Regions from separate parts of the Pseudomonas monachiensis genome, predicted to be linked through region 4. Evidence: predicted binding sites of a transcription regulator. Region 4 holds the regulator's gene; each other region holds the start of a gene.
The links. The regulator FliA, encoded in region 4, starts transcription of late flagellar genes. The targets are predictions, from matches to a motif close to CTAAAGTTTNNNNNNNNNNNGCCGNTAA.
Positions count from the first base shown of each region.

Region 1: flgM (flagellar biosynthesis anti-sigma factor FlgM) is a predicted target of FliA. The motif match lies at 2,190-2,217, and genes of this name have one in related genera.
Region 2: motA (flagellar motor stator protein MotA) is a predicted target of FliA. The motif match lies at 3,017-3,044, and genes of this name have one in related genera.
Region 3: ACMDB8_RS21945 (methyl-accepting chemotaxis protein) is a predicted target of FliA. The motif match lies at 3,445-3,472, and genes of this name have one in related genera.

Region 1 covers NZ_CP178857.1:4,711,975-4,719,206, forward strand. The annotation lists gene cheR (protein-glutamate O-methyltransferase CheR) at 1-266, opposite strand, end outside; gene ACMDB8_RS21075 (chemotaxis protein CheV) at 312-1,244, opposite strand; gene flgA (flagellar basal body P-ring formation chaperone FlgA) at 1,328-2,086, shown strand; gene flgM (flagellar biosynthesis anti-sigma factor FlgM) at 2,254-2,580, shown strand; gene ACMDB8_RS21090 (flagella synthesis protein FlgN) at 2,629-3,096, shown strand; gene ACMDB8_RS21095 (flagellar brake protein) at 3,189-3,935, shown strand; gene ACMDB8_RS21100 (MFS transporter) at 4,001-5,365, opposite strand; gene ACMDB8_RS21105 (glutamine synthetase family protein) at 5,436-6,680, opposite strand; gene ACMDB8_RS21110 (sensor histidine kinase) at 6,882-7,232, opposite strand, start outside.
Region 2 covers NZ_CP178857.1:463,533-470,764, forward strand. The annotation lists gene asd (archaetidylserine decarboxylase) at 1-532, opposite strand, end outside; gene ACMDB8_RS01995 (rhodanese-like domain-containing protein) at 551-1,366, opposite strand; gene ACMDB8_RS02000 (HDOD domain-containing protein) at 1,408-2,946, opposite strand; gene motA (flagellar motor stator protein MotA) at 3,114-3,965, shown strand; gene motB (flagellar motor protein MotB) at 4,127-5,173, shown strand; gene ACMDB8_RS02015 (toll/interleukin-1 receptor domain-containing protein) at 5,225-5,716, opposite strand; gene ACMDB8_RS02020 (caspase family protein) at 5,716-6,675, opposite strand; gene ACMDB8_RS02025 (TIR domain-containing protein) at 6,678-7,085, opposite strand.
Region 3 covers NZ_CP178857.1:4,902,501-4,909,732, forward strand. The annotation lists gene secA (preprotein translocase subunit SecA) at 1-1,095, opposite strand, end outside; gene ACMDB8_RS21935 (DUF721 domain-containing protein) at 1,403-1,858, shown strand; gene ACMDB8_RS21940 (helicase HerA-like domain-containing protein) at 1,952-3,430, opposite strand; gene ACMDB8_RS21945 (methyl-accepting chemotaxis protein) at 3,619-5,508, shown strand; gene ACMDB8_RS21950 (glycosyltransferase family 4 protein) at 5,675-6,787, shown strand; gene ACMDB8_RS21955 (DUF2334 domain-containing protein) at 6,780-7,232, shown strand, end outside.
Region 4 covers NZ_CP178857.1:1,607,742-1,614,973, forward strand. The annotation lists gene flhA (flagellar biosynthesis protein FlhA) at 1-325, shown strand, start outside; gene flhF (flagellar biosynthesis protein FlhF) at 337-1,665, shown strand; gene fleN (flagellar synthesis regulator FleN) at 1,782-2,612, shown strand; gene fliA (RNA polymerase sigma factor FliA) at 2,609-3,349, shown strand; gene ACMDB8_RS07175 (chemotaxis response regulator CheY) at 3,517-3,888, shown strand; gene ACMDB8_RS07180 (protein phosphatase CheZ) at 3,910-4,698, shown strand; gene ACMDB8_RS07185 (chemotaxis protein CheA) at 4,753-7,020, shown strand; gene ACMDB8_RS07190 (protein-glutamate methylesterase/protein-glutamine glutaminase) at 7,070-7,232, shown strand, end outside.

The sequences.
Region 1 (7,232 bases), 3.1 Mb from region 4:
TTCTTCAAGACTTCAAACGGGTAGGTGTCACGAAACCACAGGGTTTCGTTGGTGGTCATGGCGTCCACCACCTGCTCGCGCAAACCGCTGCGCGGCTGGGTCTGCATGCGCTGAACCAGTTCGCCCAAAGACTTGATGCCTTGCTGTTCCATCAGTTTGTTGAGACGGCTGGAGACCAGGTACTGCTTGTTTTCACCGAGCAAAATGCCACAGGCTTTTTCCAGGAATACCCGGAACTGTTCGAAATCCAAATTACCCGTAGACAATGATGCCGCCTCTTAAATCGTGTTGACTGCCAGGGGCACGGGCCCCTAGCTGATATCTGCTGCCTTGATCCGGTCGACTACCCGGGATGCCAGGTCATCAGGACGGAATTTGGCCAGGAAGTCATCGGCACCGACCTTCTTGACCATCGCCTGATTGAATACCCCCGACAACGAAGTATGCAGGATGATATGAAGCTTTTGCATGCGCGGGTCGTTGCGGATTTCCGCCGTCAGCGTGTACCCGTCCATCTCCGGCATCTCGATGTCGGAGATCATCATCAGGAACTCTTCTTCCGGCTTCTTGCCCTCGTCGACCAGTTTGCGCAGGTAGTCCAGCGCTTGCCGACCGTCGTTCAACGCCACCACTTCGACGCCGACCGTTTGCAGGCAACGCGTGACCTGCTTGCGCGCCACCGACGAGTCGTCGACCGTCAGCACGCGCAACGAAAGCGCCTTGTGCTGGGTTTCGACATCCACCACACCAACGGAAATCGCTTCCGGCGTCGGAGCCACTTCCGCCAGCACCTTTTCGACGTCGATGATTTCGACCAACTGATTGTCGACCCGCGTCACCGCCGTCAGGTAGTGATCGCGCCCGGTGCCCTTGGGCGGCGGATGGATCTCCTCCCAGTTCATGTTGACGATGCGCTCCACCGAACGGACCAGGAACCCCTGGGTCTTGGTGTTGTACTCCGTGATGATCACGAAGGGGTTGTTCTTGTCCTTCAACGCGCCGGAGCCGGTCGCCATCGCCAGATCAAGGATCGGAATGGTCGCCCCCCGGATGTTCGCCACGCCGCACACGACAGGACTGGATTTGGGCATCAGCGTCAGTTTGGGGCATTGCAGCACCTCCCTAACCTTGAACACGTTGATCCCGTACAGTTGCTGGCCGTCGAGACGGAACAACAACAGCTCAAGGCGATTCTGCCCCACCAGTTGCGTGCGCTGGTTTACCGAATCCATTACACCAGCCATGCCCAGACTCCTACACCAACGCCAAGTGTTGTTGCGACGCGCCTTCATCACTAAACGGCACGGCGCTTGCTTTTTTAATCGTTATGAACACAGAACCGACATTTTTTCGACGCCTGACCACACCCTACCGCAAATTGCCCGGCGTGCTGGCGGCTGTTTGCCTGTTCAACGCTGGCAGCCCTGCCCTTGCTGACGCGGTTACCTTGCCTGACATGCTTATCGGCGTCACTCAGGGCTTTCTTGAATTCACCGTAGAAGACTATCTGGCTACCAGTCAAACGGAAGGTCGCTACGAGATCCAGGTCAACCCGCTCGATCCGCGCATGCACATGCCCATGTGCGACAAGGAATTGACAGCAACGCTCGAGAGTCCCAAGCCGCTGGGACGGGTCACGGTCAAGGTTCGCTGCGAGGGTACTTCCCCCTGGACAGTGTTCGTACCCGCTCAAGTCCGCCTGTTTCGCGAGGTCGTGACCAGCGCCCGGCCACTGCGCCGCGCCGCCATTGTCGAACCTGGAGACGTGATCCTGCGCGAGCGCGATATCAGCCTCATCAGCCAGGGCTACCTGACCTCCCTCGATCAGGCGATCGGCCAGCGACTGACCCGACCAATGGTCGCCGACCAGGTAATTACCCTGGTGAACATCGAGCAGGCCGAAGTCATTCGCAAGGGCGATCAAGTGGTGATAACCGCCCGCAGCGGCACCCTCAGCGTGCGCATGCCGGGCGAAGCGCTGTCAAACGGCAGCCTGAGCGAGCAAATCCGGGTGAAAAACCTCAACTCCCAACGAGTCATCAAGGCGCAGGTCATGGCACCGGGGCAGGTGGAAGTGTCCATGTAAGGCGCTCTGTTCATCTGAATGTGGCGCTTGCCGCGGCTGTTCCCTAGACTGTGCTCCATGCAGGGCAAGCGCTGACGCGCGCAAGGTTCATTGATAAATGAGCCTAAAGTTTTCCAGGGAATGGCCGAAACCATGGCAAGCGTCCAAATTCCCAGAGGTTTTTTATCATGGTCATCGATTTCAGCCGTTTGAACAGCTCCTCGTCCCTGACGGGCAGTACACGTACCAGCGCCAGCAAGGAAAGCGCCGAAGCCGGCAAATCCGCGCCGCTGGAGTCCGCGGCCGAACAGGCCGGCACCGTCAAAAGCGGGGAATCGGTACATCTCAGCAATGAGGCTCAACAGTTGCAGAAGGTCACTGACAAGCTGCGCGATCAGCCTGCCGTCGACAACGCCCGCGTGGCCGAGTTGAAAGCAGCGATTGCCGATGGCAGCTATAAAGTCGACAGCAACCGTGTAGCCAGCAAACTGCTCAACTTCGAAGCCCAGCGCTAGGCCACCGCCGGCGCCAGGCTTTTGGACGCTTAAAACCCAAGGCCAGCCATGCACGACACTCATCTACTGCAACTGATCACCGACGACTTTGCCCCAGCGCAACACCTGCTGGAGTTACTGCAGACCGAATCCCTCGCATTGCATGGCCGCGACATGCCATTGCTCGAGAACATCCTGGCGCAGAAACAGGCGTTGATCGTTTTGCTCGAACAGCATGGCCGCAAGCGCAGTGAAATCCTCGCCAGCCTCAACCTGCCGACCAACCGCAGCGGCCTTGAGCAATTGGCCGGCCAGTCGAGCATTGGCGAGCAGTTGCTGGCGCAAAGTGACGTGCTGACCGATCTCCTGGCCCAGTGCCAGGCCATCAACGCCAACAACGGCCAGTCGATCCTCACTCAGCAGGCCGCTACAGCCACCCAGCTGAAAATCCTCACCGGCGGTGAAACCCCGGCGCTTTACGATGCCAGCGGAACATTCTCCAAGCTTGCCAAGCCACGCCCGCTCAGTCAGGCATGAAGCGGTCAACGCCCTCGCTCTATCAAGACGCGCAACATACTGGCAAACTGCTAGTCTGCCGTAGTCAAATTTTGTCTGGAGATTGATTAACCGTGTCCAATGCCTTATCCGTGGATGATGCTCCGCAGCCACCCAAGGTGCTCTCCACGCCCTTGGAAATCTCCAGCAACCTGCGCCAGCTGCTCGAAAGCCATGACCCGCTGATCATCACGTTCCATGAGCGCAGCCAGCGCTTCCAGAGCTACCTGGTGGACCTGGACCGTGACAGCAACATGATTGCCCTGGACGAAATGATTCCCCGTGATGGCGAGCGTTACCTGCTGGCGGGCGAGCCGTTCAGGGTCGAAGGCTTCCACGAAGGCGTACGCATTGCCTGGGAAAGCAACGGCCAGTTGAAAATCGACGAATCCGGTGGCAGCCGCTGCTACCGCGGCCCCCTGCCCCATGAAGTGGTGTACCACCAGCGCCGCAATGCGTTCCGCGCCGCGCTGAAGCTGGCACAGCTGGTCAACGTCAACCTGGACGGCGAAAAGCTCAAGGCGCCGATCAGCGGCAAGCTGCTGGATATTTCCGCTACCGGCTGCAAACTGCGCTTCGACGGCGACATCACCGGCAGCCTGCAACTGGGTCAGGTCTACGACCGTTTCAACGCCGACCTGCCCTTCGGCAAGATGACCGCACCGGTCGAGTTGCGTTATCTGCACTTCGAAGAAAGGATTTCCACCACCTTCGCCGGCGTTCGCTTTCACAACATGAGCGGGCTGGTGCAGCGTCAGGTCGAACGCTTTGTCTACCAGTTGCAACGCGAAGCACGCCGCTTCGACAAAGACGACATGTGATAGAGCGCCAACAAGAAAACGGGCAGTCCCTTGCGGTGACTGCCCGTTTTTTTTGTGCCCCGGTATTAAGGCCTGGCTTCGGTAAAGCTTTGCTCGCGGCCGGAGTCAGGGTCTTCTGGCGGCTGATCGGATTCAGGTCCTGATTCGGCTGGCGGTTCCGGATTCACCGGATTGCACATCTGGTCCTGCACCACCTGTTCATCGACCCGCGGATCCAGCGCAGCCACCAGCGGCGAACTGGACATACTGTCCGGCATTGCCACGTGGTGCAACGGTGCATCGTCCACCTGATGCAGGTTGGTCACGGCTTTCGGCCGGATCCGCCAGACCAGCACCAACGCAAAGAACGTGAAGAATGCATACAGGCTCTGGCTGCCGAACAGCTTCATCAGCACCCCGGCCGCCAGCGGCCCGATACTGGCACCGACACCGTAGGTCACCAGCAGCATCGCCGTCAGCGACACCCGGCGATCCCCCTCGACATGGTCATTGGAGAACGCCACCGCCAGCGGGTACAGGCAGAACTGCACCAGCGAGCACAGGAAGCCGACGGCGAACAACACCTCCAGCGGCACCTTGGGCAAGATCGCCAGCGGTAACGCCGCGACCGCCAGGAACATGGCAAAACAGCGGATCAGCAAGGCCCGGTCATAACGGTCGGATAACCAGCCCAGCGGCCACTGCACCAACAGCCCGGCAAAAATGCAGCTACCCATGAACAGACCGACCTGCTCGGTGGTCAGCCCCTGTTGAGAGGCATACAACGGCGCAAGACCATAGAACGAACCGATGATCAGCCCTGCGCCCAATACCGTACTCAAGGACTGTGGCACACGCTTGATAAAGAAGCGCGGCTCCATCGGTGCCGGGTGCAAAGGTGCCGGGTGAATGCGCCGGGTCAGGGCCACGGGTACCAGGCACAGCGCGAAGCACAGGGCGACCAACATCAGCAATTCAAGCCCCAGCCCTGGGTGCATGACCAGAATCAACTGCCCCAGCACCAACCCCAGGTACGAAGCGATCATGTATCCGCTGAAGACCATGCCGCGCTGATTGGCATCGGCCTGTTCATTGAGCCAGCTCTCGATCACCATGTACTGGCACATCATGCCGAGGCCGACGATCACCCGCAAAAACAGCCAGGCCGGCAACCAGTCCACCAGGCCATGGCCGAGCACCGCCGCGCCAACGATCCCGGCACACGCCGAATAGGCCCGGATATGCCCGACCCGGGCAATCAACCGGTGACCGATCTTGCCTCCCAGCACCAGGCCGAAATAGTTGGCAGCCATCAGCGCACCGACCCACAGACTGTCGACATGGTCGGCAGCCAGGCGCAACGCCAGGTAAGTACTCAACAGGCCCGAGCCGATCAACATCATCAGCGAGGCGAAATACAGCGCTCGAAAGGATTTCCAGATTTGGCGCATCGGCGTTCCGAGCGGCTCCTTGCAGTGAGAATCGGCTATCGCTAAACGATAGCCGGATGTCGACGGGACGTCAGGCCTGGGTTGCTAAAACACGCCTTTCCCAGGGAGTAATTTCATCATGGAAACTGGTCAGTTCCAGGGTCTTCGAAGCGATGTAGCCTTCGATGAATTCCGTGCCGAACAGTTCCTTGGCCAACTGGCTACGTTTCAGACGCTCAAGCGCCGCATGCAAGGTACACGGCAACGAAAGATTATCCGGCACGTCGAACTCACCCTGGATCGGCGCGCTCGGCTCCAATGCCTTCTGGATGCCATGCAACCCCGCCGCCAGGCTTGCGGCAATCGCCAGGTACGGGTTGGCATCGGCCCCCGGCAAGCGGTTCTCGACCCGACGGGCCACCGGCAAACTGGCCGGAATGCGCAAGCCCGCCGCCCGGTTGTCGTGGGACCAGCAGGCATTATTCGGTGAGGCGTAAGGATGGCACAAGCGCTGATAGGAGTTCACGTTCGGCGCAAACAACGCGGTGAAATCGGCCATGCACGTTTGCTGACCGGCAATGAAGTGGCGGAAAGTGGCCGTCTCCTGGCCCGCCTCGTCGCTGAACACATTACGTCCCGAATCGATCTCGACCACGCTCTGGTGGATATGCATCGAACTGCCCGGCGTATGCGCCAACGGCTTGGCCATGCACACCACGCTCAGGCCGTGCTTGAGTGCCACTTCCTTGAGCAAGTGCTTGAACAGGAATGTCTGGTCGGCCAGCAACAGCGGATCACCGTGCAGCAGATTGATCTCGAACTGGCTGACGCCCATTTCGTGCATGAAGGTATCGCGGGGCAACCCCAGGGCCGCCATGCACTCGTAGACTTCATTGAAGAACGGCCGCAAGCCGTTGTTGGAACTGACGCTGAACGCCGACTGACCGTCTTCGCGGCGACCGTCCAGCCCCAGTGGCGGTTGAAAAGCCAGGGTCGGATCGGTGTTGGGGGCGAAGACAAAAAATTCGAGCTCGGTCGCCACCACAGGCGCCAGGCCGCGAACCGCGTAACGGGCAATCACCGCCTTGAGCTGGCCACGGGTCGACAGATTGGAGCTGGTGGTGGTGCCCAGTTCATCCGCATCGCAAATGGCCAAGGCCCGCGGTGGATGGCTCCAGGGCAAGCGGTGGATTTGTGCAGGGTCCGGGATCAACGCGAGGTCGCCATCGTCGCTGCCGTAAAACCGCGCCGGCGGATATCCGCCCATGATGCATTGCAGCAGCACGCCCCGCGCCATCTGCAAACGTCGACCGTCGAGAAAACCCTCGGCGGTCATCACCTTGCCCCGTGGAACGCCATTCAAATCCGGCGTGACACATTCAACTTGATCAATGCCCGTCAATCGCTGCGCGAGTGAACTCAGGCCAACGGTCGTCATGACGCTATCCTTGTTATTGTGCGGGCCGCGAACGGCGACCGTACAAAATAGGCTCCACGTGTTCGGAATTTCAAGCAGCGTCGAAAAATATGCTGCCGGTCAGGGCAGGTAAAGGCGAAACACTCCACCGCCCAACGGCCCGCCATTGCTGATTTCTGTACGCCCACCCACGCCGTTGCGTTGATGCAGCGCGGCAATTCGCCCGGCAAAGTACAGGCCCAGCCCGGTGCTGCCGGTGCTTTGATTGATCCCCTGCACGTAATCGGCCTGACGCTCGATCATCTGCGCCGGATACCCCTCGCCATCGTCATTGATGGTCAACACCAGTTGCCCGGCATCGTCGCTGACGCTGATCAGAACGGCATGCCGTGCAAAGCGAATGGCGTTGTTGATGCAGTTGGCCAATACCGACGCGATCAACTCACGATCGAAGAAACCCAGAGGGCTCAG
Region 2 (7,232 bases), 1.1 Mb from region 4:
GTTCCGGAACGTTTTCAGCGGTGGTCTGGTTGACCGAGAACAGACGGCCCGGGATGTAGACCATCTCGCGCAGGGTGCCGGCCAGCGGCATGTGCACGCGGTGGTAGTCCTTCGGCGACAGGTAGATGGTCGCGAAGTCACCACCCATGAACGGCGCAGCATTTGCCGCATCGCCACCCAACAGTTCCAGCACGCTGAAGCTGTGGCCCTTGGCCTGGAACACGCGGCCGTGCTCGATCGGGCCGAGCTGGCTGATCGCACCGTCGGCGGGGCTGAGGATCGCGCCAGGGGTTTCGTCCAATGGACGGGCACCGTCTTTCAATGCACGGGTGAAGAACGCGTTGAAGTGCTCGTAGGCGGTCAGGTCTTCGACCAGCGCCTGGGACATGTCCACCTGATAACGCTTGGCGAACCAGGCGGTAAAGGCATTCTTGAACCAGCGAACGCGGCATTCGGCGATGCAGCCGGCCAGTCGCGAGAGCAGGTTGTGGGGCAGCAGGTACTGGCCGAGGAGAAACAGACGCTTGTTCATTAACGGTCCTTAAAAATCTTAAATTTCTACCGGGGTATCGGGATGGTTGCCCCATTCGCCCCAGGAGCCGGCGTAGCCTTTGACCCGCGGATAACCGAGGGATTTGGCCACCAGATAGGTGAAGCCAGAACGATGGTGAGTCTGGCAGTGGGTAATCACTTCTTTGTCTTTGCTGATCCCGAGTTGTTCGAGGATCTGCGGCATGTCGGTGCGGATGCGCAACTGGCGTGCCCGATCCATGCCCGCGGTCCATTCGAAATTGACCGCGCCGGGAATGTGCCCGCCCTTGGCTGCCAGGACTTTCTCGCCGGAGTACTCCTGCGGCCCGCGTGCATCCCAGATTGCCAGGTCGGCGGCGCCGAGACGGCTTTGCAGGTATTCGCGGGTGGCGGTGGGTTCGTCGTGCAAGGTCAGTGAAACCGGTCCGCCCACCGGTGGCGGGATCTGGATCGACATGGGCAAGCCTTCCGCCAGCCAGGCCGTCAGGCCGCCGTCGATATAGTGGTACTTGCTGTGGCCGATGACATCCAGCAGCCAGATGAAGCGCCCGGCCCAACCGCCGCCTTCGTCGTCATACACCACGTAGATCGCGTCGGGGTTGTGTCCCAGTTCACCAAACAGCGCTTCGAGTGCTGCCTGCGGGGGCATCAGCCCCGGGGCGGGGGCCTGGCCGAGCTGTGTGCGTTTCGGGTCGACAAAGCGTGCGCCGGGAATGTGCCCTTCGGCGTAGCGGGCGGGACTGGTCAAGTCCACCAGAATCAGTTCGCGGGCGTCGAGGCGAGGGAGCAAGTCGCTCGGCTCGATCACCAGCGGCAAGCCAGAGAAGTCAGACATGTGAGGTCTCCAGAGCACAAAAGGGAGGATTGTAACGCAGCTTATTGGCCACGGTGGCTAAAGCTGTGCAGGGCTTTTTCGATGCACTGCGCGGTTTTGCCGAAGGCCTGTACGGAAATTTCCGAAAACGGCCCGCCGCCTTGATCCGCCACGATGATCATGATCACCCGGCCATTGTTGACCAGCGAGCGCAGCAGCAAGTGTTCACCATTGAACTGCGAACGCAGGCTGTTGGGCAGCAGGGCCGAGAATTGCGCGTTGTTGGTTGGCGTCAGTCGCACCTGGGCCTGTTGCGCGAGCAGGCGTTGCAACACGTTGCTCTGGCTGACCACGAAATTCAACCCGGCAGCCTCCTTCGGCAGGCCGGCCGTTTGGTGCACGCGCAGATTGGCGTGGGTGCGGTCGGCCATCAGGATCATCACCCGGCGCATGCCGCAGGCCACGAGGGCGTCCCGGGCGGCGATGGTCAAGTGCATGGCATTGGTGAAACGACTCGGCTCGACCAGCAGTTCGGCGCATTGCTTGCGCCACTTCGCCAGGTCTTCGGCGGTGGGTGCCGCTGCCGGCAGCAAGCCTGCGTGGACACGGTTCATGCCCCACGGCCAGATCAGCGACTCGGCGGGGTGCCAGAGGTCGGGCATGGCGTGTTGGCGTGCGCTGTTGGCGGCTTGCTGGTGCAGTTGTTGCTGCAGCTCGTCCATCGGCATTTGCAGGTAAAGGCTGGTCAGGTACTGCCAGCGCTCACTGTGGGGGCTGTCCCAGGCGTGTTGCGCCGACAGCGCCAGCCCGTTGGCCAGCAGCACGGTGTTGGCCGGTTGATTGAGCCAGCGGCGCAGGGTCGGATCGTCATCGAGGCGGTTCTGCTGGCGCAGTGGATGCTCGCTGTCACGGGCAATACGCAGGACCTTCACCAGTTCCCGCTGCTCGGTGAGCAGCAGTCGATAGCCTTGCTGCACCCAGATCGGCAGGTGCCAGACCTCCACCAGTGCCTGGCCAATCTCCAGCAGGCGTACGCCAAACAGTTGCTGTTCGACTTTGCGTGCCGATTCACCTTTATGGATGACCCGCAGCTCCCAGTCTTCGAGCAGTTTCGGATGGGTCAGCGCCAGCGGCCACAGGGGCGAAAGAAACAGCAGGCTGCCCCAGTGGATGTCCTGCCACAGGCGCGCCAGGCGACTGGCAAAAAAGCCGTTGGCCTGTTGCGTGGCGTGCTGGCTGATCATCTGCAACTGACGCAGGGCTTTGGGAATCTCGGACTGGGGTTCGGCGGGCAGGCGCGCGAGCAGTTCTTCGGTGCGTTTCAGGCCGAGGCGATTGATCGCAACTTCAAGGTTTTCCGCAGGCTCGGTCATGCCGCCGTGGGTATGCCGGTTGGCTTCGCGAATCACGCTCAAGGCCAGGGCCGGGCTGCCTTGCATGAGGTCGGCGATATCGCGCAACGAGCTGCGATTGTCGCGGATGGCCTTGCAGACCCGGTCGTGGCTGGCTTGCGGAACCGGCAGGCGCACGCCATCGAGAAGCTTGACCCAGCCTTCGAGAGTGGTCGGTTTCGGGGTTGGGGCGTTCGTTTCGTTAACCATGGTGGGAGGCGATCATCGTCAACAGTACCTGTGCCCGCAAGGGGTCAAATTAGCTTTTCGCCTGAACTGGCTATAGTCTGGCGCAGTTTTGCCGATAAGTAGAAGAAGAGATTTTTTAACTTCCGAATATGACCTTGAACCCGACTCAGTAAGTGCTCTCCTAACCTATGGCTAAAATTATCGGCATCATCGTCGTATTCGCGAGCGTGCTCGGCGGATACGTGCTTTCCCACGGCAAGATTGCCGCCCTGATCCAGCCTTTCGAGGTCATGATCATCGGCGGCGCGGCCCTCGGCGCCTTCTTGCAGGCCAACCCCGGCTATATGACGATGCACGTGCTCAAGAAGTCCCTGAGCATGTTCAGTTCGCGTTTCAACCACGCCTTCTACCTGGAAGTGCTGGGCCTGATCTACGAGATCCTCAACAAGAGCCGCCGCGAAGGCATGATGGCCATCGAAGGCGACATCGAAGATGCCGCCGCGAGCCCGATCTTCGCCAAGTACCCGACGGTGCTGAAGGACGAGCGCATGACCGCGTTCATCTGCGATTACCTGCGCATCATGTCCTCCGGCAACATGGCTCCCCACGAGCTGGAAGGCTTGTTCGACATGGAGCTGTTCAGCCTCAAGGAAGACCTTGAGCATCCATCCCACGCCGTCAACGGCATCGCCGATGCCATGCCTGGTTTCGGTATCGTCGCGGCGGTACTGGGGATCGTGGTGACCATGGCTTCGTTGGGTGAGGGCGACCAGAAGTCCATCGGCCTGCACGTCGGTGCGGCACTGGTGGGTACCTTCTTCGGTATTCTCGCCGCCTACGGCTTCTTCGGCCCGCTGGCCCATTCTCTGGCCCACGATGCCAAGGAAGAGCTGAACGTCTACGAAGCCATCAAGGCCTCGCTGGTGGCTTCGGCTTCCGGCATGCCGCCATCGCTGGCCGTGGAGTTCGGGCGCAAGGTCCTGTACCCGGCGCACCGTCCAAGCTTCGCCGAGCTGGAACAAGCGGTTCGCGGTCGTTAGTGCTTTGTTTCGCAAATACGCTCCTTTTTGGCGAGTGACTGTTGTTGCCAGACAAGGCGCCGCGACGAGTCATAGCCCGCTATGGCGAGGAGCGGCAACGCAGTATGGCGACAACAGGCACCGTCAAAAAGGAACAGTATTTGTGAGACAGAGCACTCTCCATGGAAAATAACCAGCCGATAATCATCAAGCGCGTCAAGCGCATCGCCGGCGGGCATCACGGGGGCGCGTGGAAAATCGCCTTCGCCGACTTCGCCACGGCGATGATGGCGTTCTTCCTGGTGTTGTGGCTGCTGTCCACCGCCACGCCGGAACAGAAGATTGCCATCGCCGGTTACTTCAAGGACCCGATCGGCTTTTCCGAAAGCGGCACGCCCTACATCATCGATCTGGGCGGCACACCGACCCTGGCGCCGGAAAACACCCTCAACCCGGAGGTGAAGTCCCAGCCACAACCGGACAAGGTCACCATCGATACCGATCAGGTCGAAGGCATGGCCGAGCAGGTCGAAAAAGAGCGCCTCGAACTGTTGCTGCAAGAATTGCAGAACAAGGTCGAAGAAAACCCGCAGATGCAGAAGTTCAAGGACCAGATCCTGTTCGAGATCACTCAGGACGGCCTGCGCATCCAGATCATGGACGCGGAAAACCGCCCGATGTTCGACTCAGGCTCAGCTCGCTTGAAGCCGTATTTCGAAGACATCCTGCTGGCCATGGCCGACACCATCAAGGCGGTGCCGAACAAGATCAGCATCAGCGGCCACACCGATGCCAAGCCATACACCGGCACCGGTGATTTCGGTAACTGGGAGCTTTCGGCCAATCGTGCCAACGCCGCACGGCGTGCGCTAGTGGCGGGCAGCTATCCGGATGCTCAGGTGGCACGGGTGGTCGGCTATGCCTCGTCGGCCCTGTTCGATCGCGAGCATCCGTTCAACCCGGTGAACCGCCGTATCGACATCGTCGTACTGACGAAAAAAGCCCAGCGTGCGATCGAAGGCTCGCAAGGCGCGGAGCCTGCTCCTGATGCACCGCAAGGTTCGGCCGCTCCGGGAGCTGCACCGGCTGAGCCGGTCGACCCGAACGCGTTGCCGGCGGACAAGGAACCGCTGCCGGCTCATGAACTGCGTGAGCGTCTGAACCTGTTTGATGGCCCGGCGCCGAAACCGGGCGAGCCAGCCAAACCGGCTGAACCGCCCAAACAGTGACCGATAAAAAAGCCGACAGCGATGTCGGCTTTTTTGTCGGCGTTTTCTACGTTAAAAGCCGCGGATGACTCGGGACTTGAGGTCGGCGTGAAAGCGATCCGCATTGGATTTGTTGACGCTGCGCACCGACTCGCTACCGGTCACCGAATCCAGTGACATCGAACGCTTGAGCGTCGACTCGTTGCGATAGGCATCGATAAAGAAGTCGATGTCCCGGTCGCTGATCAGCTTCGGCCATTTATCTAGGTACAGCGGCAGCTCGGTCGGGCCGGTCTTGAACGAGCAGATACGCCGATTAGTGATCGTCGCCTCACCGATTTCGAACGGCACCCACCAGGACAGCGCGGTTTTCTCCGATACCACTGCCAGCAGGTGCGTGCATTCGCTGATGTTGCGGGTGATCACCCCGGTGATGTCGTCGGTGGTCTGGGATTCGGCATCCAGCACGTCGAGGTAGGTCTTGATGTTGGCCTGGATCAGGCGTGTGTTGATGTGAACCGCGTGGGCGCGGTCCATGTGGCGGTAGCTGATAAACACTGGCATCAGAAATGTCCCTTGATCGCGAGTTCGCGGTAATAGGCGCCGAGGGCGGTGAGGCGGCAGCCGGTGGCGTGGATGGCGGCGTAGTACATGTGTTCGGCGTCCACCGGTTCGACCAGGCTGTGGCGGTTGCACTTTTGCAGTTGGGCGAAGACCTCGCCCTGTTCCGGGTTGAACTCGGGTTCGGTGGGCTCAAAGCTGGGGGCGAGGGGGTACACCGACTCCGCTTCGGCAAACCATTCGGGGAGTTTGCGCAGGATCTCCTTGGGGATCAGCGGCGACACTTCGCGCAGGGAGATGAACTGCGACACGTTGGTCTTGAACACCGGACGCTGTTCCCAGGCATCGAGGGCGTTGTCGACAAACGAATAAAGGCTGCCGGGGGTGATCTTGCCCAGGATGTTCGCTGCGCCACCGTGCAGGGCCTGGAGCAACAATCCGGTGAACACACCGTGCTGCACGCCCTCCATCGCCGGTTCTTCCTTTTTGCAGGCGGTCAGGATGGTCATGCCTTCGCCGACCACGCTGCCCTCACTGCGCAGGGCGCGCAGTTCGCCGGCCGAACCGCTCTGGCAACAGTCGAGAATGATCACTTTGTTCTTGATCTTCGTGGCCTTGCTCGCCCAGTTGAGAATGTCGCTGAGGCGAATCCCGTCCTTGGCACTCTTGTAATCCTGCGGGATCAACATGCCTTCGTCGGTGTCAGTGTCGAAGCTGCCGTGGCCGGCGAAATACAGCAGCGCGACATTGCAGTCCCCGGCAAACAGCTCACGGATCTGGTCTTCGAGTTTTTCCCGACTCAGATAGTCCTCGGCGGAGGTCAGTACGATGTTCTTGAAGTTCGGATCGCCATTGGCGTCGGTCTTGAGCACGGAGGCCATGGCCATGGCGTCATTGCTGCAGCCGCTCAGGCGTGACACATGGGTGTAGTCGTTGATGCCGATAAACAGTCCCTTGCGCATGGTTACACCGCCGTATGCTGGCGGATCGCATCGATGATGCTGTTGGTGTTCCACGCACATTCGGCATGTGCCGCGTCACGTACCACCGTGGAAATGCGCTCGGCACCGAACGGCTTGATCGCAATGATCACCTTGCCCATGCGCTTGGCGATCTCGATTTCCTTGTTGATCCACTTGCTGTAGGTGGAATACATCCCGGCCATGATCAATACCGCCGAACACGGGCGGATCTTGTTTTCGATGGCCTCCTCAAGTTGTTTGTCGGTTTTCGCGCCGACAATCGGGTTGTCCGGCGGTACCGAAAAATTCTTGTACGTGAAACCGGGCTTGGCGTTGAGCAGGCGCACGAGATTGTCGTGGGCGTCGGAGTAGTTCCACGAGTGGCTGATGAACAGGTGGTAGGTTTGCATGGGTGTCCCTCGGAGTCGCTGGAGTGCGAAGAGGGTTTGAACTTAGGCGAATGCAGCGCGGCCACAAGGTGTCGGCGCGGAAAGAGAAATGCCCTACAAGCGAGGGTGCGTACGTCTTACAGAAAGGTCTGATGTTTAAGAGGGGGG
Region 3 (7,232 bases), 3.0 Mb from region 4:
GATGTTCAGGTTTTCCTTGGCTTCGATGGCCTGGTGCAGGCCTTCGGACAAGCGGCGGCCCGGCATGGTCCGGCCGGTGTGCTCGTCGACCAGTACGACCTGACCGTCCTGCACGATGTATTCGACGTTGCGATGGAACAGCTTGTGCGCGCGCAGGCCGGCGTAGACGTGAGTCAGCAGGCTCAGGTTGTGCGCCGAGTACAGGCTCTCGCCTTCAGCCAGCAGGCCGATGCGGGTCAGCGTTTCTTCGACGTACTGGTGACCGGCTTCGTTGAGTTCGACCTGACGGGTCTTCTCGTCGACGGTGTAGTGACCGGCCTGGGTGACCTCGCCTTCGACTTCTTCAACGTGCAGCTTGAGCTGCGGGATCAGCTTGTTGACCTCGATGTACAGCTTGGAGCTGTCTTCGGCCTGACCGGAGATGATCAGCGGCGTACGGGCTTCGTCGATGAGGATGGAGTCGACTTCGTCGATCACGGCAAAATTGAGTTCGCGCTGGAATTTTTCTTCCATGCTGAACGCCATGTTGTCGCGCAGGTAATCGAAACCGAATTCGTTGTTGGTGCCGTAGGTGATGTCTGCGGCGTAGGCAGCGCGCTTCTCTTCCGGCGGCTGGAATGGCGTGACAACGCCGACCGTCAGGCCGAGGAATTCATACAGCGGGCGCATCCAGTTGGCGTCACGGCGGGCCAGGTAGTCGTTCACCGTCACAACGTGCACGCCGTTGCCGGACAGCGCGTTGAGGTAAACGCCCAGTGTTGCCACCAGGGTCTTGCCTTCACCGGTACGCATTTCCGCGATCATGCCTTCATGCAAGGTCATGCCGCCGATCAGCTGGACATCGAAGTGGCGCATGCCCATGACACGCTTGCCGGCTTCGCGGGCGACCGCAAAGGCTTCTGGCAGCAGATTGTCGAGGGATTCCCCTTTGGCGATGCGGGCCTTGAACTCGCTTGTCTTGGCACGCAATTGATCGTCCGAAAGGGCCACCATTTGCTCTTCGAAGGCATTGACGAGTTGCACCGTCTTGAGCATGCGCTTGACTTCACGCTCGTTCTTGCTTCCAAAAAGTTTCTTTAACAAAGGCGCAAACATATCGGCAGGATCTTCCACACTAAAGGGATGGAGGGCGGCCCCGTGAGTCGCCCGTGCAGCCCTCATGGCCGCATGCGAACGAGCATTCTACCCGGAAACGATGGAGAGGAAAGTGGCGATATTCCACGATGCTGGCACAGCGCTTTGACGGGGCTCACTTAAAATAAGGGCGTTTTGCTCAACTTCAAGCCGTTCAAGACAGAAGTTAGTTGTTGATTTAATGGGTAAAGCGCCCACAAAAGCAATGGGCGGGTGCATCCGGCGCTTTCTGCTACCATGGCGCCTCTGTTACTTCAGGTGTCTGATCATGGCATTTCGCCCACTTACGGCCAAAGTACCTGCCGTTCTACTACGCGAAGCCAAGCCGCTGAAGGCCATTCTCGGCCACGCTCAACGCCTGGGTCACCTGCAACGCTTGCTCGAAAGCCAATTGCAACCCGCCGCTCGCGAGCATTGCCACGTGGCTTCCTGGCGCGAAGGCAGTTTGTTGCTGATTGTCACCGACGGTCATTGGGCAACCCGCCTGCGCTACCAGCAGAAGCGCCTGCAACGGCAACTGCAAATGTTCGACGAGTTTGCCAATCTGACCCGGATCCTGTTCAAAGTTCAACCGCCGACCGTTCAGCAAGGTGCGACCGGGCATACCATGGACTTGTCCAACGACGCGGCAGCGACCATTCAGGCCACGGCCGACGGGATCAGCGACCCGAATCTGCGGGCAGCGCTGGAGCGGTTGGCGGCGCATGCCAAAACCAAAGGTTAAAGACAAGATCAAAAGATCGCAGCCTCCGGCAGCTCCTACATTTAAATTTGCGAGCAACCCGTAGGAGCTGCCGAAGGCTGCGATCCTTTGCTTTCAGCGGCGTTTTTTGCTGCCCAGCAACGAGCCCATCAAGCCGCGCACCAACTGTCGGCCAATCTGGTTCGCCGCCTGTTGCATCGCCGATTTCAGCGCCTTCCCAGCCGCTGTGCCGAGGAACTCTCCGGCCTGTTCGGTGAAACTCGGTTCCTGTTTGCCCTGCTCCGCTTCGGGCTCAGGTGCCAGTCCCTTGCGTCCCACCAGCACCTCATAGGCTGATTCGCGATCGATCGGTTGGTCATAACGCCCTTTGAACGGTGAGCCTGCGATCAACATCGTGCGCTCGGTTTCAGTCAAAGGCCCGATCCGCGATTGCGGTGGTGCCACCAATACCCGCTGGACCATTTCCGGCGTGCCCTTTTCCTGCAGGGTGCCGACCAGCGCCTCACCGATCCCGAGCTCGGTCAGCACCGACAACGCGTCGAACGCAGGATTCGGCCGGAATCCTTCGGCCACCGCGCGCAGGGACTTCTGCTCCTTGGCCGTGAACGCACGCAGACCGTGCTGGACGCGCAAACCCAACTGCGCCAGCACATCATCCGGCAGGTCACCCGGCGACTGGGTGACGAAATACACGCCCACGCCTTTCGAACGAATCAGCCTTACAACCTGTTCCAGACGATCACGCAATGCCTGGGGCGTACCGTTGAACAACAAGTGAGCTTCGTCGAAGAACAATGCCAGCAAGGGTTTTTCGGCATCGCCACGCTCCGGCAGTTGCTCGAACAGTTCGGCCAACAGCCACAGCAGGAACGTCGCATAGACTTTCGGCGCCTCATGCACCAGGCGGCTGGCGTCCAGCAAATGAATGCGCCCACGGCCATCCGCCGTGGGTTGCAGGATGTCTTCGAGTTGCAGCGCCGGCTCGCCGAACAGGGCTTCGGCGCCCTGTTGCTCCAGGGTCGCCAGACGTCGCAGCAATGCCTGGCTGGAGCCGGTGGTCATCAATGCCGCATCGTCGCCCAGCAACTGGGGGTTGTCCCGCAGGTGATTGAGCAACGCCTTCAGGTCCTTGAGATCGAGCAACAACAGGCCTTCGCGGTCCGCCACCTTGAACGCGGCGTAGAGTGCCGATTGCTGACTGTCGGTCAACTCCAGCAGGCTGCCCAGCAGCAGCGGCCCCATTTCACTCAAGGTTGTGCGTAAAGGATGACCGGACTGACCGTGTATGTCCCACAACGTCACCGGATAAGCCTGAGGCTTGTGGTTGAGCCAGGGCATCCCGGCAATCCGCTCAGCGATCTTGCCCTGGGGGTTGCCGGCGGCGCCAAGGCCGCACAGGTCACCCTTGATGTCGGCGGCGAACACCGCTACGCCGGCATTGCTGAAGGCTTCGGCCATTCGTTGCAAAGTGACGGTCTTGCCGGTGCCGGTCGCGCCCGCGATCAATCCGTGGCGGTTCGCCAGGCGCATGGCCTGGGCAATCGGCTGCCCTTCGAGATCTGCGCCGATAACGAGTTGCAATGAGTCAGGCATTTGGTCACCCATGATTAATCTTTGGTCCTGCACGGCCGATAGAGATAACGACAAAGCAGTCAGACACGATCTGGTCGGAAATTTCCCTAAGGAGAGTCGGAAAATTCACTTGCTTTCAACCTTGCCCGTCGTGCGTCCCTTTATAAAAGCACGCGCTGGACATTAAGACCTTAGCGGAACCCCAAGCCATGAACAAAAATCTGCGTTTCAGCCATAAAATCCTGCTTGCCGCCGCCCTCATTGTGATTGCCGCCTTCGCCTCATTCACGCTGTACAGCGACTATTTGCAGCGCAATGCCATTCGCGAAAACCTGGAAAATTATCTGCAGGAAATGGGCGCGGTAACCGCCAACAATATCCAGACCTGGTTGAACGGGCGCAGCCTGTTGATTGAAAACCTGTCACAAACTGTTGCGCTCAACCCCGATGCCGACAACGTTTCCAGCCTGCTTGTACAAAAAGCCGTGACCTCGACCTTCATGGGTGCCTACCTCGGCAACAAGGATGGCTCGTTCATCATTCGCCCGGACAGCAAGATGCCCGATGGCTATGATCCACGTGCACGCCCTTGGTACAAAAGCGCGCAAGGCAGCAGCGGTTCGGCATTGACCGAGCCTTATATTGATCTGGCTTCCGGCCAACTGGTGATCTCCATTGTCGACAGCGTCATCAAGGACGGCCAGAACATCGGCGTGGTCGGTGGTGACCTGAGTCTGCAAGTGATCGCCGACAGCCTTGGCACGCTGGATTTCGACGGCATGGGTTATGCCTTCCTGGTCAGCTCCGATGGCAAGATCCTGGTACATCCCGACAAAGCGCTGGCGATGAAGGCGCTCAAGGATGTCTACCCGCAAGACACGCCGGCTATCAGCAGCGCAATGAGCGAAATCCAGGTCGATGGCAAAACCCGCATCGTGACCTTCACCCCGATCAAAGGCTTGTCATCGGTCAACTGGTACATCGGTGTGTCGGTCGACAAAGAAAAAGCCTACTCGATGCTCAGCGAATTCCGCGCCTCGGCTGTGGTTGCGACCATTATTGCCGTGGCCATCATCATCGCCCTGCTCGGCATGCTGATTCGCATCCTGATCCAGCCGCTGCACGTCATGACCCGTGCCATGGCCGACATCGCCGACGGCGAAGGCGACCTGACCAAGCGCCTGACCATCCAGAACAATGACGAATTCGGCACACTCGGCACCGCGTTCAACCGTTTCGTCGAGCGCATTCACGGCTCGATCCGCGAAGTGTCCTCAGCCACCGGGCAAGTCAACGAAGTGGCATTGCGCGTAGTGGCCGCTTCCAACTCGTCGATGTTCAACTCCGACCAGCAAGCCTCGCGCACCAGCAGCGTCGCGGCCGCGATCAACCAGCTCGGTGCCGCAGCCCAGGAAATTGCCCGTAACGCCGCTCAGGCTTCGAGCCAGGCCAGCGATGCCCGCAACCTGGCCGAAGACGGCCAGCAAGTGGTGGACCGCAGCATCGCGGCGATGAATCAACTGTCGAGCATGCTCAGTGCATCGAGCTCCAACATCGAATCGCTGAACAGCAAAACGGTGAACATCGGGCAGATTCTCGAAGTGATCACCAGCATTTCCCAGCAAACCAATTTGCTGGCACTCAACGCCGCCATTGAAGCCGCCCGCGCCGGTGAAGCCGGTCGTGGATTTGCCGTGGTGGCGGACGAAGTGCGCAACCTGGCACATCGCACACAGGAATCGGCACAACAGGTGCAAACCATGATCGAGGAGTTGCAGGTCGGCGCCCGGGAATCGGTCAGCACCATGAGCGACAGCCAGCGCCACAGTCAGGACAGCGTGGAAATCGCCAACCTCGCGGGCGAACGCCTGAACAGCGTGACGCTGCGTATCGGTGAAATCGACGGCATGAACCAGTCGGTGGCTACCGCGACGGAGGAACAGACCGCCGTGGTGGAGTCGATCAACGTCGACATCACCGAGATCAACACACTGAACCAGGAAGGCGTGGAGAACCTGCAATCGACATTGCGCGCGTGCTCGGACCTTGAGCAGCAGGCGGCACGGTTGAAGCAGTTGGTAGGCAGTTTCCGTATCTGATGCAGCAACCCCATGTGGCGAGGGAGCTTGTCGGGACGGTGCGGCGATCCGACAAGCTCCCTCGCCACAACAGCCTTCATCCAGCGCCTTGCAACAAACCCCGACCGAACATCTATCCTTCATATAGGTCAACCAAAGGAGTAACAGGACCGGAGGATCGTTCATCGTGCATATCGCGGACATCACCATGTTCTACGCCCCCGCCAGTGGAGGCGTGCGCACTTATCTGGATGCAAAGCACCGTCGCCTGGGCATCAAGCCAGGCATTCGCCACAGTTTGCTGATCCCCGGATCGTCCTTGGGCGAGCAGGATGGCATCTTCACGGTTCCCGCCCCTGCCCTGCCCTTCGGCAAGGGTTATCGCTTTCCTCTGCGTCTGGCGCCTTGGCGCAATGTGCTGCAAGACTTGCAACCCGATCTGATCGAAGTCGGCGACCCCTATCTCACCGCATGGGCGGCGCTGGATGCGCGGCGCCAACTCGATGTGCCGGTCATCGGCTTCTATCACTCGGACCTGCCGCTGCTGGTCAGCAACCGCATGGGAAGCTGGGTGACCAACAACGTCGAGGCCTATGTCAGCAAGCTCTATGGCAACTTCGACCGGGTCCTGGCGCCCAGCCGGGTCATGGCCGACAAGCTCACCGGGCTTGGGGTCAGGAATGTCTTCGTGCAGCCGCTCGGCGTCGACCTGCAAACCTTCAATCCCGATGCCAGAGACCCCGGGCTGCGGGCCGAGCTGGGCCTGGACGAAAACACCCGCCTCTTGATCTTCGCCGGGCGCGGGTCCAAGGAAAAAAACCTGCCGGTGCTACTCGACTGCATGAAACGCCTGGGCCGACGCTATCACCTGCTGCTGGTTGGCTCGTCGATGCCCACGGCCGTGCCGTCCAACGTGACGGTGATCGACGAGTTCTGCCCGGCGGCGCAGGTGGCCCGCCTGATGGCCAGCGCCGACGCATTGCTCCACGCCGGTGATCAGGAAACCTTCGGCCTGGTCATTCTGGAGGCCATGGCCAGCGGCATTCCAGTGGTAGCCGTGGCGGCCGGGGCCTTCGAGGAAATCGTCACCGAGGACTGCGGCCTGCTCTGTGCGCCGAACAATCCCGCCGCGATGGCCACCGCCGTTCGAGAACTGTTCGGCTCGGGCAGCGTAACCCTGGGCCGGCAAGCGCGATTGCATGTCGAACGGCATTACGCCTGGGATACGGTGGTCAACAGCCTGCTGCGCCACTACCACGCCGTGCTCGGCAGCCAATGGCCGCAGGCAGCCAATGGTTGAGTCCATGAACTGTCCCGCTTTACTGCTGGTACTGCACGACGTGGCACCGCCCACCTGGGCCGATTACCAGTCGTTCGTCGAAACCGTCGACGCCTTGGGTGACGTGCCGATCACCTGGCTGGTGGTCCCGGATTTGCACAAACACAACAATCTGGACGCCCATCCGCAATTTTGTCGCCAGCTCAGTGCCAGGGTCGCCCGGGGCGACGAACTGGCACTGCATGGCTATTTCCATTGTGACGACGGGCCGATGACCATCAATCCCCGCGACTGGTTCATGCGTCGGGTCTACACCCACGAAGGCGAGTTTTACCGTTTGTCGCAGGAAGACGCCCTCGCCCGGTTGCGTTCGGGTATCGATATGTTCCACCGCCATGACTGGCCGCTCGAGGGGTTCGTCGCCCCGGCCTGGCTGATGAGCCAGGGCACTCGCCAGGCGTTGCGC
Region 4 (7,232 bases):
TGAGTCGGAGCTGCCAGTCATCACGCTGGAGCCCAGGTTGGAACAAATATTGCTCAATAGTCTGCAGAAGGCAGGACAAGGCTCGGAAGAGGGCGTTCTGCTGGAGCCAAGCATGGCTGAGAAGCTGCAACGTTCGTTGATTGACGCGGCGCAGCGTCAGGAGATGCAAGGTCAGCCGGTGATTCTGCTGGTGGCCGGTCCGGTTCGCGCGATGCTCTCGCGATTTGGCCGGCTCGCAGTCCCGGGTTTGCATGTGTTGGCTTACCAGGAAATCCCTGACAACAAGCAAGTGACCATCGTTGCGACAGTAGGGCCCAACGGCTGAGGTAGTGGTTTATGCAAGTTAAGCGTTTTTTCGCCGCCGATATGCGTCAGGCCATGAAGCTGGTTCGCGATGAGCTGGGCGCTGATGCGGCCATTATTGGCAACCGCCGGATCGCCGGGGGTGTCGAGCTGACGGCTGCGCTGGATTACAAGCTGTCGGCGCTGGCGCCGCGGGTTCCGAACATGGAACTCGAAGACGAGCTGCGCAAGACTCAGTCGCGGATCGTCACCGCCCAGGCCGAATTGAGTCTGCGTGGCGATGGCGAGAGCGACAATGCAACCAATCGCCAGTTGTTCGCCGGCTTGCCGTTGACCGCCGCCGAGCCGCTGATCGAACCGACCTACGCCGAACCCCGTCGTCCTGTACCGGCCGTTGCGCCAGCGTCCGCTGGCGTGGACCCGCGGGCGTTCGACTCGATGCGTTTCGAGCTCAACAGCCTGCGCGAACTCATGGAAGTGCAACTCGGCTCCCTGGCCTGGAATCAGCTGCAAGGCAGCCGTCCGGACCAGGCCAACCTCTGGCGTCGCCTGCAACGCATCGGCCTGTCCGGCCCGCTGTCACGTGACCTTTTGGCGATGATCACCGAAATCGAAGAACCCCGTCAGGCCTGGCGCATGTTGCTCGCGCACCTGGCGCGCATGATCGTTACCCCGGAAGTCGAGCCGCTGGAAGAGGGCGGTGTGATTGCCATGGTCGGCCCTGCCGGCATGGGCAAGACCACCACCCTGGCCAAGCTGGCTGCCCGCTACGTGCTCAAGTACGGCGCGCAGAACATTGCGCTGGTGAGCATGGACAGCTTCCGCATCGGTGCCCAGGAGCAGCTCAAGACCCTGGGGCGCATTCTCAATGTGTCGGTGACCCACGTCGATCCGGGCCAGTCCCTGGTGCAGGCGCTGGAGCCATTGCTGCGCAAGCGCGTGGTGCTGATCGATACCGCGGGCCTTCAGGCCAGCGATCCGGCCCTGCGCATGCAGCTCGAAAGCCTGGCCGGTCGCGGCATCCGCTCGAAAAATTATCTGGTCCTGGCAACCACCAGCCAGAAACAGGTTCTAACGGCCGCTTATCACAGTTACAAGCGTTGTGGGCTCGCAGGCTGCATCCTGACTAAACTGGATGAAACGGCAAGTCTGGGCGAGGTGTTGAGCCTTGCCATCAGTCATGAACTGCCGGTGGCTTACCTGACCGATGGCCCGCGGATCCCGGATGATTTGCATCTGCCGCGTCGTCACCAGTTGGTCAGCCGCGCCGTGAGCGTACAAATGCAGGAAGAACCCAGCGAAGAAGCCATGGCTGACATGTTCGCTGACATCTACCACAGTCCGACCAAGCAGGTTGGCTGAGGTAAAAATGAACAGTTTTTGTACCTACATCGATGGTCTGCCATGCATTGTTCCGTTTGTGAACGCGCAGCCAGTAATGTGGCCTCCGTCTATGCAAGACAAGGTAAAGAAATAACATGGGCAGCATGCATCCCGTACAGGTGATCGCGGTGACCGGCGGCAAAGGTGGCGTCGGGAAAACTAATGTGTCAGTGAACTTGTCCCTGGCTTTGGCCGAGCTTGGCCGGCGCGTCATGCTGTTGGACGCCGACCTTGGACTGGCGAACGTCGACGTTCTGCTGGGCCTGACACCCAAACGTACCCTGGCCGACGTGATCGAAGGCCGCTGCGAACTGCGCGATGTATTGCTGCAGGGACCCGGCGGCATCCGTATCGTTCCGGCCGCATCCGGCACTCAGAGCATGGTGCATCTGAGCCCCGCGCAACACGCCGGCCTGATCCAGGCCTTCAGTGATATTGGCGACAACCTCGACGTACTGGTGATCGACACCGCTGCGGGCATTGGTGACTCGGTAGTCAGTTTCGTCCGCGCAGCCCAGGAAGTGCTGCTGGTGGTGTGCGACGAGCCGACCTCGATCACCGATGCCTACGCCTTGATCAAGTTGCTGAACCGCGACTACGGCATGAACCGCTTCCGCGTCCTGGCCAACATGGCCCAGAGCCCGCAGGAAGGACGCAACCTGTTCGCCAAGTTGACCAAGGTCACGGATCGCTTCCTCGACGTCGCCCTACAATACGTTGGTGCGGTGCCTTACGACGAAAGCGTGCGCAAGGCCGTGCAGAAGCAGCGCGCCGTCTACGAGGCCTTCCCGCGTTCCAAGTGCTCGCTGGCGTTCAAGGCCATCGCGCAGAAGGTCGATACCTGGCCGCTGCCGGCCAACCCGCGCGGACACTTGGAGTTTTTCGTCGAGCGGCTCGTGCAGCAGACAGCAGGACCTGTTCTATGACAGCCAGCGGCTACAACCTCTACAAGAAGTCGGCACGCGATGCGCAGTACGAGCTGATCGAGCGTTACGCGCCGCTGGTTAAACGCATTGCCTACCACTTGCTGGCGCGTTTGCCGGCCAGTGTCCAGGTCGAAGACCTGATCCAGGCCGGGATGATCGGCCTGCTTGAAGTGTCGACCAAATATGACGCCAGCAAAGGCGCCAGTTTCGAGACGTACGCGGGCATTCGAATCCGCGGCGCCATGCTCGATGAAGTGCGCAAGGGGGACTGGGCGCCACGTTCGGTTCACCGCAATACGCGCATGGTCAGCGATGCCATTCGCTCGATTGAAGCGAAAACCGGCCGTGACGCTAAAGATCACGAAGTTGCGGCCGAACTCCAATTGAGTCTCGACGATTACTACGGGATTTTGAACGACACCCTGGGCAGCCGGCTGTTCAGTTTCGACGATCTGTTGCAGGACGGCGAACACGAAGGGCTGCACGAGGATGGCGCGAGTGCTCATCTCGAGCCGTCACGCGACCTGGAGGATGAACGCTTCCAGGCGGCGCTGGCGGATGCGATTGCCAATTTGCCGGAGCGTGAGCGACTGGTGTTGGCGCTGTACTACGACGAAGAGTTGAACCTCAAGGAAATCGGTGAGGTCCTGGGGGTCAGCGAATCGCGGGTCAGCCAGTTACACAGCCAGTGCGCGGCCCGTTTGCGGGGGCGTTTGGGGGAGTGGCGAGCGCGCTGAAGGCAGTGTGGGGACACTGCGAACGAGGCTGGTGTGGTGTTGAACTGCGCCGGTCGCGATCTGTTGTGCTCCAGACAGTCATTGAGTGCTTTGCCGGATTGATTGAAATGGCGCGTCCAGGTGCTGGGCGCGTTTAAGACTGCTTGGAGGTCGAATTGGACAAGAACATGAAAATCCTCATCGTTGATGACTTCTCAACGATGCGGCGGATCATCAAGAACCTGCTGCGTGACCTTGGGTTCACCAACACCGTCGAGGCCGACGATGGCACTACCGCCATTCCGGTGCTCAACAGCGGAAGCATCGACTTTCTGGTAACGGACTGGAACATGCCTGGCATGACCGGTATCGATCTGCTGCGCCACGTGCGTGCCGATGAAAAGCTCAAGCACCTGCCGGTGCTGATGGTGACCGCTGAAGCCAAGCGCGAGCAGATCATCGAAGCGGCCCAGGCCGGCGTTAACGGCTATGTGGTCAAGCCCTTCACGGCCCAGGCGTTGAAAGAAAAAATCGAGAAGATTTTCGAACGCATCGGTTGATGAGTGCGCCACGGGGGAGCTATGGGCAATAACGAAACTTCATTGGGCGATTTTGAATCGACCCTGAAAAAACACGCCGTCGAATTGGTCGAGAGCCTTGAGAAAGGCAAGTTCGGCGACGCGGTGCAATTGATCCATGAGCTCAACCAGACCCGTGACCGCGGCCTGTATCAGGAAGTGGGCAAGCTCACTCGCGAGCTGCATAGCGCGATCGTCAATTTCCAGATTGACCCGCACATGCCGCAAGCCGAAGAAGTGTCGCAGATCACCGACGCCACCGAGCGCCTGGGGTATGTGGTCAAGCTGACCGAGGCGGCGGCCAACCGCACCATGGATCTGGTGGAAAATGCCACGCCGCTGGTCAATGGCCTGGCCGATGAAGCCAAGGTGTTGAGCGCGGACTGGGGGCGCTTCATGCGCCGCGAAGTCGGCGCCGAAGAGTTTCGTGAACTGGCCCGGCGGGTCGACGGCTTCCTGACGCGCAGCGGCACGGACAATCGCGCGGTGTCGGGCAACCTCAACGACATCCTGCTCGCCCAGGATTACCAGGACCTCACAGGCCAGGTGATCAAGCGTGTGACCCAGTTGGTCACCGAAGTCGAAAGCAACCTGCTCAAGCTCGTGCTGATGGCCAGCCAGGTGGACCGCTTTGCGGGCATCGAACATGACCGTGAAGCGATGCTTGCTGAAAAAGATCCACAAAAACATCTCTCTCAGGGTGAAGGTCCGCAGATTCATGCCGATAAAAGAGAAGACGTTGTGTCCGGTCAGGACGATGTGGACGATTTGTTATCCAGCCTGGGATTTTAGAGTTTTAGAATTTTAGGTTTTTTGGGTTTTTAGACCTGTAGGAGCACCCCCTTAATGAGCTTCGGCGCCGATGAAGAGATCCTTCAGGATTTCCTGGTTGAGGCCGGCGAGATTCTAGAGCAACTGTCCGAGCAACTGGTCGAGCTGGAAAGCCGTCCGGATGATGCGGATCTGCTCAATGCAATTTTTCGCGGTTTTCACACTGTAAAAGGGGGCGCCGGCTTCCTCCAGCTCAACGAGCTGGTGGAGTGCTGCCACATCGCCGAGAACGTGTTCGACATCCTGCGCAAGGGTGAGCGTCGCGTCGACTCGGAACTGATGGACGTGGTTCTCGAAGCCCTGGACGCGGTGAACAGCATGTTCAGCGAGGTCCGCGAACGCAGCCCGATCACGGCCGCGACACCGCAACTGCTCGCGGCGCTGGCCCGGTTGGCCGAGCCGCAATCGGCTGACGAAGTGGCGCCTGCGCCCGTCGCCGAGGTGATTGAAGAACCGGTGGCCGAATCCGGTTCCGACGACATCACCGACACCGAATTCGAACAACTGCTGGACTCGCTGAACGCCGTCAAGGCCCAGGCCGAGGCCCCGACGGTTGCTCCAGCGCCCGCCGGCAATGCCGCTGGCAGCGACGAAATCACCGATGCCGAGTTCGAGTCGTTGCTCGATCAACTGCACGGTAAAGGCCAGTTCGCCGTTGACGCGGTTGTCCCGGCGACCGCTGCGCCAGAAGTGCCGAAAGCGGCTGGCGACAGTTCCGATATTACTGACGACGAATTCGAAGCACTGCTCGACCAACTGCACGGCAAGGGTAACTTTGCTGTCGAGGCTTTGGAGTCGGCCATTGCTTCGGTGCCTGCACCTGCGGCACCAAGCGCGGTGGCGGCCGGCAGCGATCTGATTTCCGATCACGAGTTCGAAGCGCTGCTCGACGAATTGCACGGCAAAGGCAAGTTCACTGAAGTGGGCGCAACGGCTGGAACGGCAACCGGCGCCAACGCCTCGGTTGTGGCACCTGCCGCCAAGGCAGCCGCGCCGAAACCCGTGGCGAAGGCTCCTGAGCCAAAAGCCGAAACACCGGCCCCTGTGGCCGCCGCCGCACCGGCTGCTGCCCGCGCCCCGGCCGCGCCTGCTGCGGAAAAACCGGCGAGCGAAGCCGAGACCACCGTGCGTGTCGATACCGCGCGTCTCGACGAGATCATGAACATGGTCGGCGAGTTGGTGCTGGTGCGTAACCGCCTGGTCCGCCTGGGTCTCAACAGCGGCGACGAAGCCATGTCCAAGGCCGTGTCGAACCTCGACGTGGTCACCGCCGACCTGCAAACCGCGGTCATGAAGACCCGGATGCAACCGATCAAGAAAGTCTTCGGACGCTTCCCGCGCCTGGTCCGCGACCTGGCTCGCCAGCTCAAGAAAGAGATCAACCTGGAACTGGTCGGTGAAGAAACCGACCTCGACAAGAACCTCGTCGAGGCCCTGGCCGATCCGTTGGTCCACTTGGTGCGCAACGCGGTCGACCACGGCATCGAATCTCCGGAAGAGCGCGAAGCCTCGGGCAAGGCCCGTGGCGGCAAGGTCATCCTGGCGGCCGAGCAGGAGGGCGATCACATCCTGCTGTCGATCTCCGATGACGGCAAAGGCATGGACCCGAATGTCCTGCGCTCCATCGCGGTTAAACGCGGTGTGATGGACAAGGATGCCGCCGATCGCCTGAGCGACACCGAATGCTACAACCTGATCTTCGCCCCGGGTTTCTCGACCAAGACCGAGATCTCCGACGTGTCGGGTCGCGGCGTGGGCATGGACGTGGTGAAAACCAAGATTTCCCAGCTCAACGGCTCGATCAACATCTACTCGGCCAAGGGCCAGGGTTCGAAGATCGTCATCAAGGTGCCGCTGACCCTGGCGATCATGCCGACGCTGATGGTGATGCTCGGCAACCAGGCGTTCGCGTTCCCGCTGGTGAACGTCAACGAGATCTTCCACCTCGACCTGTCGACCACCAACGTCGTGGACGGCCAGGAAGTGGTGATCGTGCGGGACAAGGCGCTGCCATTGTTCTATCTCAAACGCTGGCTGGTCAGCTCCGCCGCTCACGAAGAGCAGCGCGAGGGCCATGTGGTGATCCTTTCGGTGGGCACGCAGCGGATCGGCTTTGTCGTCGATCAACTGGTGGGCCAGGAAGAAGTGGTCATCAAGCCATTGGGCAAAATGCTCCAGGGAACTCCGGGCATGTCCGGCGCCACCATTACCGGTGACGGCCGCATCGCGCTGATTCTCGATGTTCCGAGCATGCTCAAGCGTTACGCCACACGGCGTATTTGATTCTGGTGGAGCGGGGGCGCCTGGCCTCGCTCCATCTAATGGAGTGTTTATGGCAGTCAAAGTCCTGGTGGTGGACGATTCGGGGTTTTTCCGCCGCCGCGTCTCGGAAATTCTTTCAGCGGATTCCAATATCCAGGTCGTCGGCACGGCGACCAACGGCAAAGAGGCGATTGATCAGGCGCTGGCCCTCAAGCCCGACGTGATCACCATGG